Regions from separate parts of the Limimaricola variabilis genome, predicted to be linked through region 3. Evidence: riboswitches for the same ligand, from Rfam matches in the RefSeq annotation. Region 3 holds a riboswitch; each other region holds the start of a gene.
The links. A riboswitch is a leader RNA that binds a small molecule or an ion and turns the genes downstream of it on or off. The one in region 3 is predicted to bind thiamine pyrophosphate.
Positions count from the first base shown of each region.

Region 1 (4,738 bases), on a different replicon from region 3:
GCGCGCGGGCGCGGGCGATCTGCGCCGCGACCTCCCGCGGGTCGCGATCCTTGAGCCGAAGCTGCACCAGCCGCAGGCCGAGCGGCAGCATCCGCTCCAGCCACGAGACGTCGTCGAAGATCGGGTAGAACCGGTCGAGCTTCACAGGAACGCCTTTCCGATCAGCGGGGTGGAAGGCGCGGCCATGTCGCGCGGCTCCATCATCCCGGCTTCGTATCCCAGCCGCCCGGCCTCGATCGCGCGGGCAAAGCCCTCGGCCATCATGGCCGGGTCGCAGGCCTTGGCGACGGCGGTGTTCAGCAGCACCGCGTCGAAGCCCATCTCCATCGCCTCGGCCGCCTGGCTGGGCCGCCCGAGACCGGCATCGACCACCATCGGCACCTCCGGAAACTGCGCCCGCAGGCTGCGCAGCCCGTAGCGATTGGCGAGCCCGAGCCCGGTGCCGATCGGCGCGCCCCATGGCATCAGCACCCGGCAGCCGGCATCGAGCAGCTTCTCGGCCAGCACCAGGTCCTCGGTGGTGTAGGGAAACACCTCGAAGCCGTCAGCGCAAAGCTCGCGCGCCGCCTCGACGAGACCCCAAGGGTCGGGCTGCAGCGTGTCGGCATGGCCGATCACCTCGAGCTTGATCCAGCTGGTCCCGAACACCTCCCGCGCCATCCGCGCCGTCGTCACCGCCTCGCGCGCGGAATGGCAGCCAGCGGTGTTGGGCAGGAGCCGGACGCCGAGCCGGCGCACTAGTTCCCAGAAGGCGCCGCCATCGCCGCCCGCCGCCTCGCGGCGCAGCGACACCGTGGCGATGCCCGCGCCCGAACGGCGGAAGGCCTCGGCGAGGATCGCGGGCGAAGGGTATTGCGCGGTGCCGAGCATCAGCCGCGACGCGACCTCGGTGTCGTAGAACGTGACCATCTCAGCCTCCCTGCATCGGCGCGAGGATCTCGATCCGGTCGCCGGGGGCGAGCCGGGTCTCGGCCCGCGCGGCGGCGGGCACGAAGACCTCGTTATGCGCCGTCGCCACCGCCGCGCCGCCATGGCCGAGCGCCTCCAGCGCCGCGGCCAGCGTGTCGGCCTCGACCTCGCGGGCGCTGCCGTTAACCATGATCCTCATCGCATACCTCCGGTGTGATGCCGTCGCAGAGCCAGTCCGCCACCATCCGGGCCATCGCGGGCGCCAGAAGGAAACCGTGCCGGAACAGGCCGTTGACATGGATGACGCCGCCCCGCCGCCGAATCCGCGGCAGGTTGTCGGCAAAGGCCGGGCGGGCGTCGGCGCCGATCTCCAGCACCTCCGCCGCGCCGAAAGCCGGGTGCAGCGCATAGGCCGCGCTCAGCAGTTCGAGCACCGCCCGCGCCGTCGCCGGGCCGCGCCCCTCGCTCTCGATCTGGGTGGCGCCGAGCATGTAGAGCCCCTGCCCGCGCGGCACGATGTAGAGCGGGTGGCGCGGATGCAGCAGCCGCACCGGCCGGGTGATGTCGAGGTCGCGCAGCCGCAGCACGACCATCTCGCCGCGCACCCCGCGCAGATCCGGCAGCGCGTCGCGCGCCGCCAGCCCGCGACAGTCGATGTCGCCGGGGCCGGGCCGGGCCTCGCCGGTCTCGAAGACCACGCCCTGCGCCGCGAGCCGGGCGCGCAGCCTCGCCAGCGTCGCGCGCGGATCGAGATGCGCCTCCCCCGCGACATGCAGCCCGCGCCGCGCCTGCCCGGCGAGATCCGGCTCCAGCGCCGCGATGCCCTCGGCCTCGAGCGGCGCGCCCGGCACCCGCCGGGCAAAACGCGCGAGCTCGGCCCGATCGCGGTCGAGCGCCAGCACCAGCGTGCCACGCCGGATCACCCGCGCGCCCTGCCCCGCCCACCAATCGGCGGCGGCGCGGCCCAGACGCACCACCGGCTCCTCGGCCGTCTCGCCCTCGCAATCGGGCGCCAGCATGCCGCCGGCCCACCACGAACAGTGATGCGGCCCGGCCTGCCCCGCGCGGTCGATCACCGTGACCGCGCGGCCGCGGCCCGACAGCTCGGCCGCGACCGCGAGGCCCATCACCCCGCCGCCGATCACCCGGATCATCTCCGGCCCTCGTGGAAATGATCGACCGGGCCGTGGCCCGACCCGATGCCGAGCGCCGCGCCGCCGCGGATCGCCCCCTCGAGCCAGCGCCGGGCGCGCTCCAGCGCCGCCTCGGGCGGGCGCCCCAGCGCCATCAGCGCCGCCAGCGCCGCGGCGAGGCTGCAGCCGGTGCCATGGGTGGCGCGGGTGTCGATCCGCGGCCCGGCGGCCTCGATCACCCCGTGACGCGTCACCAACCGGTCGACGCAGCAGCCGCCCTGCGCATGGCCGCCCTTCATCAACACCGCGCCCGCACCGAGGTCGAGCAGCATCCGCCCCTGCGCCGCGATCTCCTCGGCGCTCGCGGCCTGCGCCCGGCCGGTGAGCCGCGCCGCCTCGGGCAGGTTCGGCGTCAGCAGCGTCGCGCGCGGGATCAGCCTTGCACTCAGCGCCGCCACCGCCGCGTCGTCGATCAGCGCGTCGCCTGAGGTCGCCACCATGACCGGGTCGAGCACCACCGGCCCGGCAGGATCGCCAAGCGCGTCGGCCACCGCCTCGACGGTCTCGGCGCGGCCCAGCATGCCGATCTTGATGGCGTCGGGCGGTATGTCCTCCAGCACCGCGGCGATCTGCGCCGCGACCATCTCGGGCGCGACATGCGCCACGCCGGTCACGCCGCGGGTGTTCTGCGCGGTGATCGCGGTGATTGCCGAAGTGCCATAGACGCCGAAGGCGGCGAAGGTCTTGAGGTCGGCCTGGATGCCCGCCCCGCCGCCGCTGTCGGATCCCGCGATGGTCAGGGCCGTCTTGACGCGCATCTCGCTCCCCCTTTCCGGCGGGGGTGCGGACGGACTCCGGGCGCATCTGTCCCGGGTCGCGTCTCCGTTCCCTCCGCCGGTGCTAACCGGATCAGGTTCGATGGGTCGGCTTTCGCCTCTCAGCCCTCACGGGCACCCCAACGGATTCGAGCGCGACGTTAGCCGGGCGTCCCGGTTGACGCAAGGGAGGGGGCTCCGCCCCCGGGCCTCGCGGCCCTCCCCCGGCGTATTTGGGGAATGGTGAAGGGGATCAGCGCTCCCCTTCGAAGCGGTAGATCGCGAGGCCGCGCTCGCTTTCGTCGATCTCGAGCCTGCGGTTCACCGGCGCGTGGGCGCGGCTGGCGCAGTTCGGCCGCTCGCACAGGTAGCAGTTGATGCCGATCCCGGTGGGCGTGATCCGGTCGAGATCGAGCCCCTCGGCATGGGCGAGGCGCGGCGCGTAGGCGACGTCGCATCCCAGACCGATAGCCAGTCGCGTGGCCGGCGCGCCGAGCGTGCCGCCATGCCGGGTGACGGTGCGCGCGATCGAGAAGTAGCGCGCCCCGTCGGGCATCGAAATCAGCTGCGTCTGCACCCGGTCGGGCGCCTCGAAGGCGGCGTGGATGTTCCACAGAGGACAGGTCCCGCCGAAGGAGGAGAAGGGGAATCGCCCGGCGCTGAACCGCTTGGAGATGTTGCCCGCCTGGTCGACCCGCACGAAGAAGAACGGGATGCCGCGCGCGCCCTCGCGCTGCAGCGTGGTCAGCCGGTGCGCCACCTGCTCGTAGCTGGTGCCGAAGCGGTGACCGAGGAGCTCGACGTCGTAGCGCGCCGCCTCGCAGGCCGCGAGGAACCGTCCGTAAGGCATCAGAAGGGCTGCGGCGAAGTAGTTGGCGAGCGTCACCCGCGCCAGCGCCAGCGCCGAGGGGTCGCTCAGCCCGGAGGCCGCGATCTCGTCGGCGATCTCCTGCCCCCGCTCCAGCCGGGCCAGCAGCACCGCCATCTGGAAGCGGCGACTCGGCTGGGCGAGAAGCTCGGACAGCCGCAGCTCGCTGCGATGCGCGACGTGCTGGCGCAGCCGCCCGGCCATCACCTCCGAGGGCAGGATCCGCACCCGGATGCCATGCGCGCGCAGCCGCTCGGTCAGCGCGACATGCGGCTCCGAGCGGTGCAGCTGCATCTCTTCGGCGGTGGCCTCGGCGGCGCGGTCGAGCGCGTCGACATGGTTGCGCCGCTCGAACAGCCAGGCCCGCACCGCCTGCACCGCGCGCGAGCCCTCCTCGAGCACCTCGACCTTGTCGCGGTCGGCGAGCGGGTTGGCGTCGGTCTGGCGCGCCAGCACCAGCTGCCGGTAGCGGTCGTGCAGCCGGACGAGCGCGGCGGCGACGTTCGGCGCCGCCGACAGCGCCTGCTCGATCTCGACCCGGCCGACATCCGCCTCCAGCGCCGGATCCTTGAGCGCCGCGGTCAGGTCGGCGGCGAGCTGCGCGTCGGTCTCGGGGGCCAGTTCGCTGACATTGATGTCGAAGGCTTCGGCCAGCCGCATCAGCAGCTTGGCCGATGCCGGGCGCTGGTTGCCCTCCATCAGCGTGACATAGCTGGCCGAGACGCCGAGCCGGCCGGCCATTTCGGCCTGTGTCAGCCCGAGCGAGACGCGCAGCGCCTTGAGCCGGGGGCCGATCAGGAGTTTTTCGCCGCGATCGCTCATTTCATGACTAACAATGTTTCACCAATCCCGCTGACATAACTTACAAGATTACCCGTTCGCAACAAAATTATGCTGCACCCGCGTCATGACCACACTAACCTTACAGACAGCAAGGCACCGATCCTCCCTTCGGCGCCACAACTGGAAAGGTCACGCAGATGCCTCTCGATCTCGTCCCCGCCCCCGCAGCG
Region 1 is NZ_CP139694.1:185,370-190,107, forward strand. Features, by position in the region: gene T8T21_RS19265 (thiamine phosphate synthase) at 1-145, opposite strand, end outside; gene T8T21_RS19270 (thiazole synthase) at 142-909, opposite strand; gene thiS (sulfur carrier protein ThiS) at 911-1,108, opposite strand; gene T8T21_RS19280 (FAD-dependent oxidoreductase) at 1,092-2,063, opposite strand; gene thiD (bifunctional hydroxymethylpyrimidine kinase/phosphomethylpyrimidine kinase) at 2,060-2,860, opposite strand; TPP riboswitch at 2,912-3,010, opposite strand; gene T8T21_RS19290 (helix-turn-helix domain-containing protein) at 3,111-4,547, opposite strand; gene T8T21_RS19295 (aldolase/citrate lyase/malate synthase family protein) at 4,706-4,738, shown strand, end outside.
Region 1: it holds a riboswitch for thiamine pyrophosphate, as region 3 does, so the genes downstream of both, thiD (bifunctional hydroxymethylpyrimidine kinase/phosphomethylpyrimidine kinase) here and thiB (thiamine ABC transporter substrate binding subunit) in region 3, are expected to answer to the same signal.

Region 2 (4,738 bases), 1.5 Mb from region 3:
CGACGTCAGCTTTCGGCTTCGGGCAGGTAGAGCTCGCCTCCCTCCCGGAACTTCGCCGCCATCTTCTCCATGCCCTCCTTCTGCGCCTCGGCGCGGATGTCGTGGCTGATCCGCATCGAGCAGAACTTGGGCCCGCACATGGAGCAGAAATGCGCCGTCTTGTGCGCCGCCGCGGGCAGCGTCTCGTCATGCATCGAGCGGGCCGTGTCGGGATCGAGCGCGAGGTTGAACTGGTCTTCCCAGCGGAACTCGAACCGCGCCCGGCTCAGCGCGTCGTCGCGGATCTGCGCGCCCGGATGCCCCTTGGCGAGATCGGCGGCATGGGCCGCGATCTTGTAGGTGATGACGCCGGTCTTGACGTCGTCGCGGTCGGGCAGGCCGAGATGCTCCTTGGGCGTGACGTAGCACAGCATCGCGCAGCCGAACCAACCGATCATCGCCGCGCCGATGCCGGAGGTGATGTGGTCGTAGCCCGGCGCGATGTCGGTGGTGAGGGGTCCGAGCGTGTAGAAGGGCGCCTCGTCGCAGCAGGCCAGCTGCTTGTCCATGTTCTCCTTGATCTTGTGCATGGCGACGTGGCCGGGGCCCTCGATCATCACCTGGCAGTCATGCTTCCAGGCGATCTGGGTGAGTTCGCCCAGCGTCTCCAGCTCAGCGAACTGCGCGGCGTCGTTGGCGTCGGCGATCGAGCCGGGACGCAGCCCGTCGCCCAGGGAGAACGACACGTCGTAGCGGCGGCAGATCTCGCAGATCTCCTCGAAATGCTCGTAGAGGAAGCTTTCCTTGTGATGGTGCAGGCACCACTTCGCCATGATCGAGCCGCCGCGGCTGACGATGCCGGTGGTGCGCCCCACGGTGAGCGGCACGTGGTGCAGGCGCAGACCCGCATGGATGGTGAAGTAGTCGACGCCCTGCTCGGCCTGCTCGATCAGCGTGTCGCGGAACACCTCCCAGGTGAGGTCCTCGGCGATGCCGCCAACCTTCTCCAGCGCCTGGTAGAGCGGCACCGTGCCGATCGGTACCGGAGAGTTGCGGATGATCCAGTCGCGGATGTCGTGGATGTCGCGCCCCGTGGAGAGGTCCATCACCGTGTCGGCGCCCCAGCGGATCGCCCAGACCATCTTCTCGACCTCCTCCTCCATCGAGGAGGTGACCGCCGAGTTGCCGATATTGGCGTTGATCTTCACGAGGAAGTTGCGGCCGATCACCATCGGCTCGAGCTCGGGATGGTTGATGTTCGACGGGATGATGGCGCGGCCCCGGGCGATCTCGTCGCGCACGAATTCGGGCGTGACCTGGTCGGGAATCGCGGCACCGAAGCTTTCGCCGTCGCGCGCCCGCGCCAGCGCGGCGTCGCGGCCCATGTTCTCGCGGATTGCCGCGTATTCCATCTCCGCCGTGACGATGCCCGCGCGCGCATAGGCGAGCTGCGTGACGGCGCGGTCGCCGGTGGCACGGCGCGGCAAGTGGCGGGTCGGGAAGGGGCGCAGCCGGTCCGAGGCGGCGGCGCGGCCGTTATCCTCGGGGCGCGTGGTGCGGCCTTCGTAGCGCTCTGTATCGCCGCGCGCATCGATCCAGCTTTCGCGGTTCCGCGCGAGGCCCGCCGAGGTGTCGATTGCGGTCTCGGGGTCGGTATAGGGGCCCGAGCTGTCATAGACCCGGACATCCGGCTCGCCGGCGCTCGGGTGCAGGGCAATCTCGCGCATCGGCACCCGGATCTGGGCAAACAGGCGGCCCGGGACATGGATCTTGGTGGAGGCGGGCAGCGGGCCCGTGGTGACCTTGGGCAATTCGGGCGGGGTGGTGTTGATCGTCATGCGGCGTCCTCTCGCGTCGGTGACGATCCAGCATGACAGCGGGGGGGAGTTGCGGATTCGGGCAGGCATGTAGAACGCCCGAGGCCGCGCACCGTCCCTACGCCAGTATGAACTGGATCAGGTTCGAAGGGTCCGCGCGCGCGTGGGTCCAAAGGACCTCGCCCAGCGCCATCTCAGCCCCTTGCCGGGGCCCCCCTGGTGAAGTGCCGCCACCCTGCCGCCGGGTCAGTCGCCTGTCAAGCGCGTCGCGGGCGGGTTCTGCGCATCATCGCGGTCACCGCGCCGAAGTCGGGATGCGCCTCGATCTCGGACAGGTCGAGCCGGGCGCGCGGACGCCAGTTCGGATACTCGTCCATCGTGCCGGGCATGTTGGTCGGGGCCTGCGGTCCGACCATGTCCGCCAGCCGCACGCCGACCAGCGCCGCCGGCGTCTTTGAGAGGTAGCGATAGGCCGCGACCAGCACCGCGCGGGGCATGTCCTTCTGACGTGGCAGCCGGCCGCGCAGTGCCCCGGTGGCGCGCAGCGCGTCGAGCAGGGCCCGGCGCTCGCGGGTGCGCTCGCGGGCATGGGCGTCGCTGTCCTCCTCCCCCACGAGGCCGAGTTCGCGCCGCAGCGCGATGTCCTCGCCCGCCCACCAGCGCTCCAGCACCGGCAGGTCATGGGTCGACAGGCAGGCCAGCGCCCGGGCGCGGTATTCCTCGGGGCGCTTGAAGCGGTGACCGTCCTTTTCGAAGTAGAGGATTGAGTAGGACAGGATATTGGCCGCCTGCATCGCCTCGCGGAAGCCGTCGGGCACGAAGCCCAGATCCTCGCCGATCACCACCGCGCCCTTGTCGCGGCTTTCGGCCGCCAGGACGCGCAGCAATTCGTCGAAGGGATAGCGAAGATGCGCACCGGCGCTCGCCGGTTCGCCCTCGGGGATCAGGAAGAGCTGCCACAGCGCCATGGCATGATCGATCCTGAGCGCCCCGGCATGGGCGAGCTGCGCCGCGATCATGTCGCGGAAGGGCGCGAAGTCGCGGGCCTTGAGCGCGCCGGGGTTGAAGGCCGAGAGGCCCCAATACTGGCCGTCGGCCGCGAACATGTCGGGCGGGGCGCCGACCGCGAGATCGGTCATCTGGGCCGCGCCGTCGCCCCAGCGGGCCGAGCCGTCGGGCGCTTCGCCCACCGCGAGATCGAGATAGAGCCCGATCCGCATCCCCGCATCGATGGCGGCGCGCTGGGCGGCGTTGAGCTGGCGCGCCGCCTGCCATTGCAGCCAGAGGTGAAACCGGACCGCATCGGCCTCGTCGCGGGCAAAGGCGGCGACCGCGTCGCTTTCGGCGTCGCGCAGCGGCGCGGGCCAGTTCGCGAAACCCGCGCCATGCCCCTCGGCCGTCATCTTGAGCGACAGCGCCTCTAACAGCGCATGGCGGCGCAGCGCTTCGCCGCCGCGCGCGACGAAATCGTCGAACTCGGTCTCGTCGCCGTCGAAGGGGCGACGGTCATAGGCGTGTCGTAGCGCCGCGAGCTTGGCCGGCAGGACGGCGTCGTAATCCACCAGATCGCCGTCGCGCAGCGGGGCTGCGTCGATATCGGCCGGGTCGTGGCCGGGCAGATCGTCGAGCGCGACATAGGCCGGGTTGAGAAAGCTGCGGGTCGAGGGGAAGAACGGGCTGCGTCGCCCCGGATCGCCCCAGAACAGCGCGTGGAGCGGGTTCACCCCGAGAAAATCCGCTCCCGCGCGCGCCGCGATCCGCGCCATCTCGGCGAGGTCGCGGAAATCACCGATGCCGTGATTGCGCTCCGAGCGCAGCTCGTAGAGCTGGCAGAAGATCCCCCAGGACGGCGCGTCTTCGAGCCAGTTCGGAAAGTGGCAGACGCCGTCCTCGGGCACCCGCATCTCGGTCGGTGCCGGATCGCCCGAAATCGGCGCATCGGGATCGACGCCGATCTTGTTCAGGATCAGCCGCAGCGTGGCCTCCGGTACCGGCCGGGTGCCGCCATGCGGGTCGTCGTATTCTGTGGTGATCCCATGATGACGGGCGAGGGCGGCGAGGTCTGACATCAGGGCTCCGTGATGGGGCCCGGGCATGGCCCGGGCCGTGAGAGTTGAGGGCGGGCCCGAGGGCCCGCGCCGTCAGCGGTCGGGGACCAGGACGACGGTCGCCAGCGGCGGCAGCGTCAGCGACAGCGAGACCGAACGGCCGTGACATTCCTCGGGACGCGCGGTGATGCGACCGGAATTGATCACCCCAGAGCCGCCATATATCTCGGCGTCGGTGTTGAGCAGCTCCATCCACTCGCCGCCCTCGGGCACGCCGATGCGGTAATCCTCGCGCACGACGGGGGTCATGTTGGAGATCACCAGCGCCGGGCGCGATCCGCTGCGGCCCTTGCGCAGGAAGGCGAAGATCGACTTCTGGTCGTCGGCGCCGTCGACCCACTCGAAGCCTGCCGGGTCGCAGTCGAGCACGTGCAGGGCCCGCTCGTCGCGGTAGATCCGGTTGAGATCGCGCACGAGGTTCTGCGCGCCCTTGTGCTTCTCGTCCTCGAGCAGGTGCCAGTCGAGCGACTGGTCGTGGTTCCACTCGCGCTCCTGCCCGAACTCGCAGCCCATGAAGAGCAGCTTCTTGCCGGGGTGGGTCCACATGAAGCCCAGATAGGCCCGCAGGTTCGCGAATTTCTGCCAGCGGTCGCCCGGCATTTTGTTCAGCAGCGAGCCCTTGCCATGCACCACTTCGTCATGGCTGATCGGCAGCACGAAATTCTCCGACCAAGCGTAGTGGATCGAGAAGGTCATCTGGTGGTGATGATACTTCCGATTGATCGGGTCCTCCTGGATGTAGGACAGCGAGTCGTGCATCCAGCCCATGTTCCACTTGAAGTCGAAGCCCAGGCCGCCTTGGTCGACCGGACGGCTCACGCCCGGAAAGGCGGT
Region 2 is NZ_CP139691.1:418,130-422,867, forward strand. Features, by position in the region: gene thiC (phosphomethylpyrimidine synthase ThiC) at 6-1,817, opposite strand; TPP riboswitch at 1,894-2,024, opposite strand; gene malQ (4-alpha-glucanotransferase) at 2,054-3,865, opposite strand; gene glgB (1,4-alpha-glucan branching protein GlgB) at 3,938-4,738, opposite strand, start outside.
Region 2: it holds a riboswitch for thiamine pyrophosphate, as region 3 does, so the genes downstream of both, thiC (phosphomethylpyrimidine synthase ThiC) here and thiB (thiamine ABC transporter substrate binding subunit) in region 3, are expected to answer to the same signal.

Region 3 (4,738 bases):
ATCTGGACGCGCTGGTCGCCATCATCACCCGCGAAGTTTCGCAGGGCGGCGCCGTGACCCTGCCGAATGTCGGCAAGATCTACTGCCGCGAGCGCCCCGAGCGCATGGTCCGCAACCCGGCCACCGGCGAGCAGATCAAGAAAGACGCCGACAAGGTGGTCAAGATGACCATCGCCAAGGCGCTCAAGGACAGCGTCAACGAAGAGTGACGCGCTGCCGGCCGCGCTTGCGGTCCGGAGGAATTCGAGAAAGGGTCGCCCCCGGGGCGGCCCTTTTTCGTTTGTTCAGGAGATGTGTCGATGGATGTGAGGTCACTGGGTCTGGGCTTGGCATTCGCCCTGATGTGGTCCTCGGCCTTCACCTCGGCGCGAGTGATCGTGGCCCATGCGCCGCCGCTGACGGCGCTGACCGCGCGTTTTCTCGCTTCGGGGGTGGTCGCCATCGGCATCGCGCTGGCGCTGCGCCAGACCGCGCGGCTCAGCCGGAGCCAGTGGCGCGGGGTGGTGGTGTTCGGCCTGTGCCAGAACGCGCTCTATCTCGGCCTCAACTTCGTGGCGATGCAGTCGATCGGTGCTTCGGTCGCCTCGATCATCGCCTCGACCATGCCGCTTCTGGTGGCGCTGATCGGTTGGGTCCTGCTGCGCGACCGGCTGCCGCGGCTGGCCGCGATCGGTCTCGTCGCGGGCTTCGGAGGCGTCGCGATCATCATGGGCGGACGCATGGCGGGCGGTCTCGACCTCTTTGCCGTGGGGCTGTGCGTGGTCGCGGCGCTGGCGCTGGCGGCGGCGACGCTGGCGGTGCGTGGTGCTGCGGCGGGCGGCAACCTGATGATGGTGGTCGGGCTGCAGATGCTGGTCGGCGCGGCGGCGCTGCTGCCGCCGGCGGTGCTGCTCGAGAGCTGGCAGGTCGACTGGAACTGGGCGTTGGTGGTGGCCTTCGCCTACACCGTGCTGGTGCCCGGCGTGCTGGCGACGCTGGTCTGGTTCGTGCTGGTCGGCCGGATCGGCGCGGTCAAGGCGGCGACCTTCCATTTCCTCAACCCGGTCTTCGGCGTGCTGATCGCCGCCCTCCTGCTCGGCGAGGCGCTGGGCGCGCTGGATGCGCTGGGCGTGGCAGTGGTGGCGGCAGGGATCCTCGCGGTGCAGACGGCGCGCCGCGCCTCGGCCAAAACCGGCGCATCGGCGCCGGCGGCGGAACAGCCGGGCCAAGCTGTCGGTTTTATCCCCGAGACAGCACAGGAGGACGTCATGTTCGACTATAGCGACAGCCATTCCACGATCTCGTCGGATCGCGTGAACGGCACCGAGGTCTACGGCGCCGGTGGCGAGAAGATCGGCCATATCGACCACCTCGTGATCGACAAGAAATCCGGCAAGATCACCTATGCGGTAATGGGGTTCGGCGGCTTCCTCGGCATGGGCGAGGAGCATCACCCGATTCCCTGGGCCAAGCTGGAATACGACACCGCCCTCGGCGGCTACCGCACCGACATCACCGAGAGCCAGCTCCAGGGGGCGCCGGAGCGGCCCGAGCGCTGGTACGAGGACCGGCGTTGGGAAGAGGCGACCTACGCCCATTACGGCGCGCCCTATTACTGGATCTGAGCCGCGAGAGCGCGCAAGAAAGAAGGCCGCCGGGGGGAGTGCCCCGGCGGCCTTTCTTCGTCGCTGAGCGGTAGCCTCAACCGATGCGGCCGCGATGGCCCCCGGTCTGGCCCCGGTCGAGCAGATAGTGATCGAGCAGCACGCAGGCCATCATCGCCTCGGCCACCGGTACGGCGCGAATGCCGACGCAGGGGTCGTGGCGGCCCTTGGTGATGACTTCGGTCGGGCTGCCGTCCAGCTTGATCGACTTGCGCGGGCTCAGGATCGAAGAGGTGGGCTTTACCGCAAAGCGCACCACCACGTCCTGCCCCGAGCTGATCCCGCCGAGGATGCCGCCCGCATGGTTGGAGCCGTATTCGGGGCCGTTTTCGCCCATGAAGATCTCGTCGGCATTGTCGCGCCCGGTCAGCGCCGCCGCCGCCATGCCCTCGCCGATCTCGACCCCCTTCACGGCGTTGATCGACATCATCGCCGCCGCCAGGTCGGTGTCGAGCTTGCCATAGACCGGCGCCCCGAGCCCGGCGGGCACGCCGGAGGCCACCACCTCGATCATCGCGCCGACCGAATTGTGGTCCTTGCGCAGCGCGTCGAGATAGTCGGCCCATTCGCCCGCCGCCTGCGCGTCGGGGCACCAGAAATCGTTGCGGGCGATCTCCTCCATGTCGATCTTCGCGCGGTCGATCTTCTTCTCGCCCATCTGCACCATGTAGCCGGTGATTTTCAGGCCCGGCAATGCAGCCTTGAGCGCGGCCCGCGCCACGCCGCCCGCTGCCACCCGCGCGGCGGTCTCGCGCGCGCTCGACCGCCCGCCGCCGCGATAGTCGCGCAGCCCGTATTTCAGGTGATAGGCGATGTCGGCATGGCCGGGGCGGAAGGTCTCGGCGATGTCGCCGTAATCCTTGGAGCGCTGGTCGGTGTTGCGGATCATCAGCTGGATCGGCGTGCCGGTGGCGCGGCCGTCGAACACGCCCGACAGGATCTCCACCGCGTCGGGCTCGCGCCGCTGCGTGGTGTGCTTGTTCTGGCCGGGGCGGCGCTTGTCGAGCCAGACCTGCAGGTCCTCCTCGCGGATCTCCACCCCCGGCGGGCAGCCATCGACCGTGGCGCCAAGCGCGGGCCCGTGGCTTTCGCCCCATGTGGTGACGCGGAACAGGTGGCCGAAGCTGTTGAGGGACATGCGCGCTCTCCTTGATCGCGCCGGTCTTAGCGCGGGCGGACGGCTGGGGAAAGGCCACGGGGCTTGCGCGCCGCGCCCGATGCCCTAATGTCCGCCCCACCTCGGGGGGCCACTGGCTGAGATGCGCATCGCGCGGACCCGTTGAACCTGAACCGGATCACACCGGCGGAGGGAAGGTGACGGGACATCGCTCCGCCTTTGCTCTGCCCGCATCGGAGGATGACCATGCACCATCGCCTGATCGCGGGTCTCGCCCTCGCGCTCGTCGCCTCGCCGGCGGTCGCGCAGGACCGGACCCTTACCGTCTACGCACCCGACTACTTCGCCTCCGAATGGGGCCCCGGCCCCGCCATCAAGGAGGCCTTCGAGGCCGAGTGCGACTGCACGATCGACTACCAGACCGGCGACCTGCTGCCGCGGCTCAAGCTCGAGGGCGCGCGCGCCGAGGCCGACGTGGCCATCGGATTTGATTCGACCGAGATGAAGCAGGCCCGCGAGACCGGGCTCTTCGCGCCGCACGGCGTCGACACCGGCGCGCTGACCCTGCCGATCGACTGGGATGACGAGGTCTTCCTGCCCTTCGACTGGTCCTACCTCGCCTTCGTCTACGACAACGAGGCGCTCGAGAAGGTGCCCGGCAGCTTCGAGGAGCTGGTCGCGGCCTCCGACGATCTGCGCATCGCGATCCAGGATCCGCGCAGCTCGGTTTCGGGCCTGTCGCTGGCGCTCTGGGCCGAAGAGGTGTTCGGTGACGAGGTCGAGGCCAAGTGGGCGAAGCTCGCGCCCAAGATCACCACGGTGACGCCGGGCTGGTCCGAGGCCTACGGTCTCTTCACCGAGGGCGAGGTCGACATGGTGCTGTCCTACACCACCTCGCCCGCCTACCACGCGATCGCCGAGGAGGACGACACCGTATCGGCGGCGATCTTCGAGGAAGGTCACTACATGACCATCGAGCTGGCCGCCCGTCTCGCCGGCAGCGAAGAGCCCGAGCTGGCCAAGCAGTTCATGCAGTTCGTGGTCAGCCCCGAGTTCCAGTCGCTGATCCCGACCTCGAACTGGTCCTACCCCTCGGCGCTGCCGCAGGCCGAATGGCCGGAAGGCTTCCAGGCGATCGCCATGCCCGAAAAGGCGATCTGGCTGCCCGAGGACGAAGCCGACGCCAAGCGCGACGCAGCGATCGAGGCATGGCGGCAGGGGCTGTCGCAATAACGCGCGGCATGCGTTGGCCTGGCGGCATCGCCGCCGGGCTGGTGATCGCGCTGACGCTGGGAACGCTCGGGGCGGTAGCTTGGCGAGCGGGATTCGCGCTGCGTCTCGGCCCCGCCGACTTGGCCGCGATCCGGTTCACGGTCTGGCAGGCGGCGCTCTCGGCGGCCCTGTCGGTGATGCTCGCCGTGCCGGTGGCGCGAGCGCTGGCGCGACGGCGCTTCTTCGGGCGCGCGGCGCTGGTCACGCTTCTCGGCGCGCCCTTCATCCTGCCGGTGATCGTCGCGGTGATCGGCCTGATCGGCGTGTTCGGACGCGGCGGGCTTCTCAACGACGCGCTGGCGCTGTTCGGGCTGGGCCCGGTCTCGGTCTATGGATGGCACGGCGTGGTGCTGGCGCATGTGTTCTTCAACCTGCCGCTGGCGGTCCGGCTGATCCTGCAGGGCTGGCTGGCGATCCCGGCGGAGCGTTTCCGCCTCGCCGCCTCGCTCGGCGCGCCGGTCGGACGGCTGCTCGAATGGCCGATGCTGCGCGCCGTGGCGCCGGGGGCCTTTGCTGTCATCTTTCTGATCTGCCTGACCAGCTTCGCCGTGGCGCTGACGCTGGGCGGCGGACCGCGGGCGACGACGGTCGAGTTGGCGATCTACCAGGCGGTGCGATTCGATTTCGATCTCGGCCGCGCAGCGATGCTCGCGGTGGTGCAGTTCGGGCTTTGCGGCGCGGCGGCATTGGCCCTGCGGGCGGCGGG
Region 3 is NZ_CP139691.1:2,138,449-2,143,186, reverse strand. Features, by position in the region: gene T8T21_RS10645 (HU family DNA-binding protein) at 1-209, shown strand, start outside; partial or broken gene T8T21_RS10640 (DMT family transporter) at 300-1,154, shown strand; gene T8T21_RS10635 (PRC-barrel domain-containing protein) at 1,248-1,604, shown strand; gene aroC (chorismate synthase) at 1,681-2,781, opposite strand; TPP riboswitch at 2,874-2,972, shown strand; gene thiB (thiamine ABC transporter substrate binding subunit) at 3,007-3,993, shown strand; gene T8T21_RS10620 (thiamine/thiamine pyrophosphate ABC transporter permease ThiP) at 4,002-4,738, shown strand, end outside.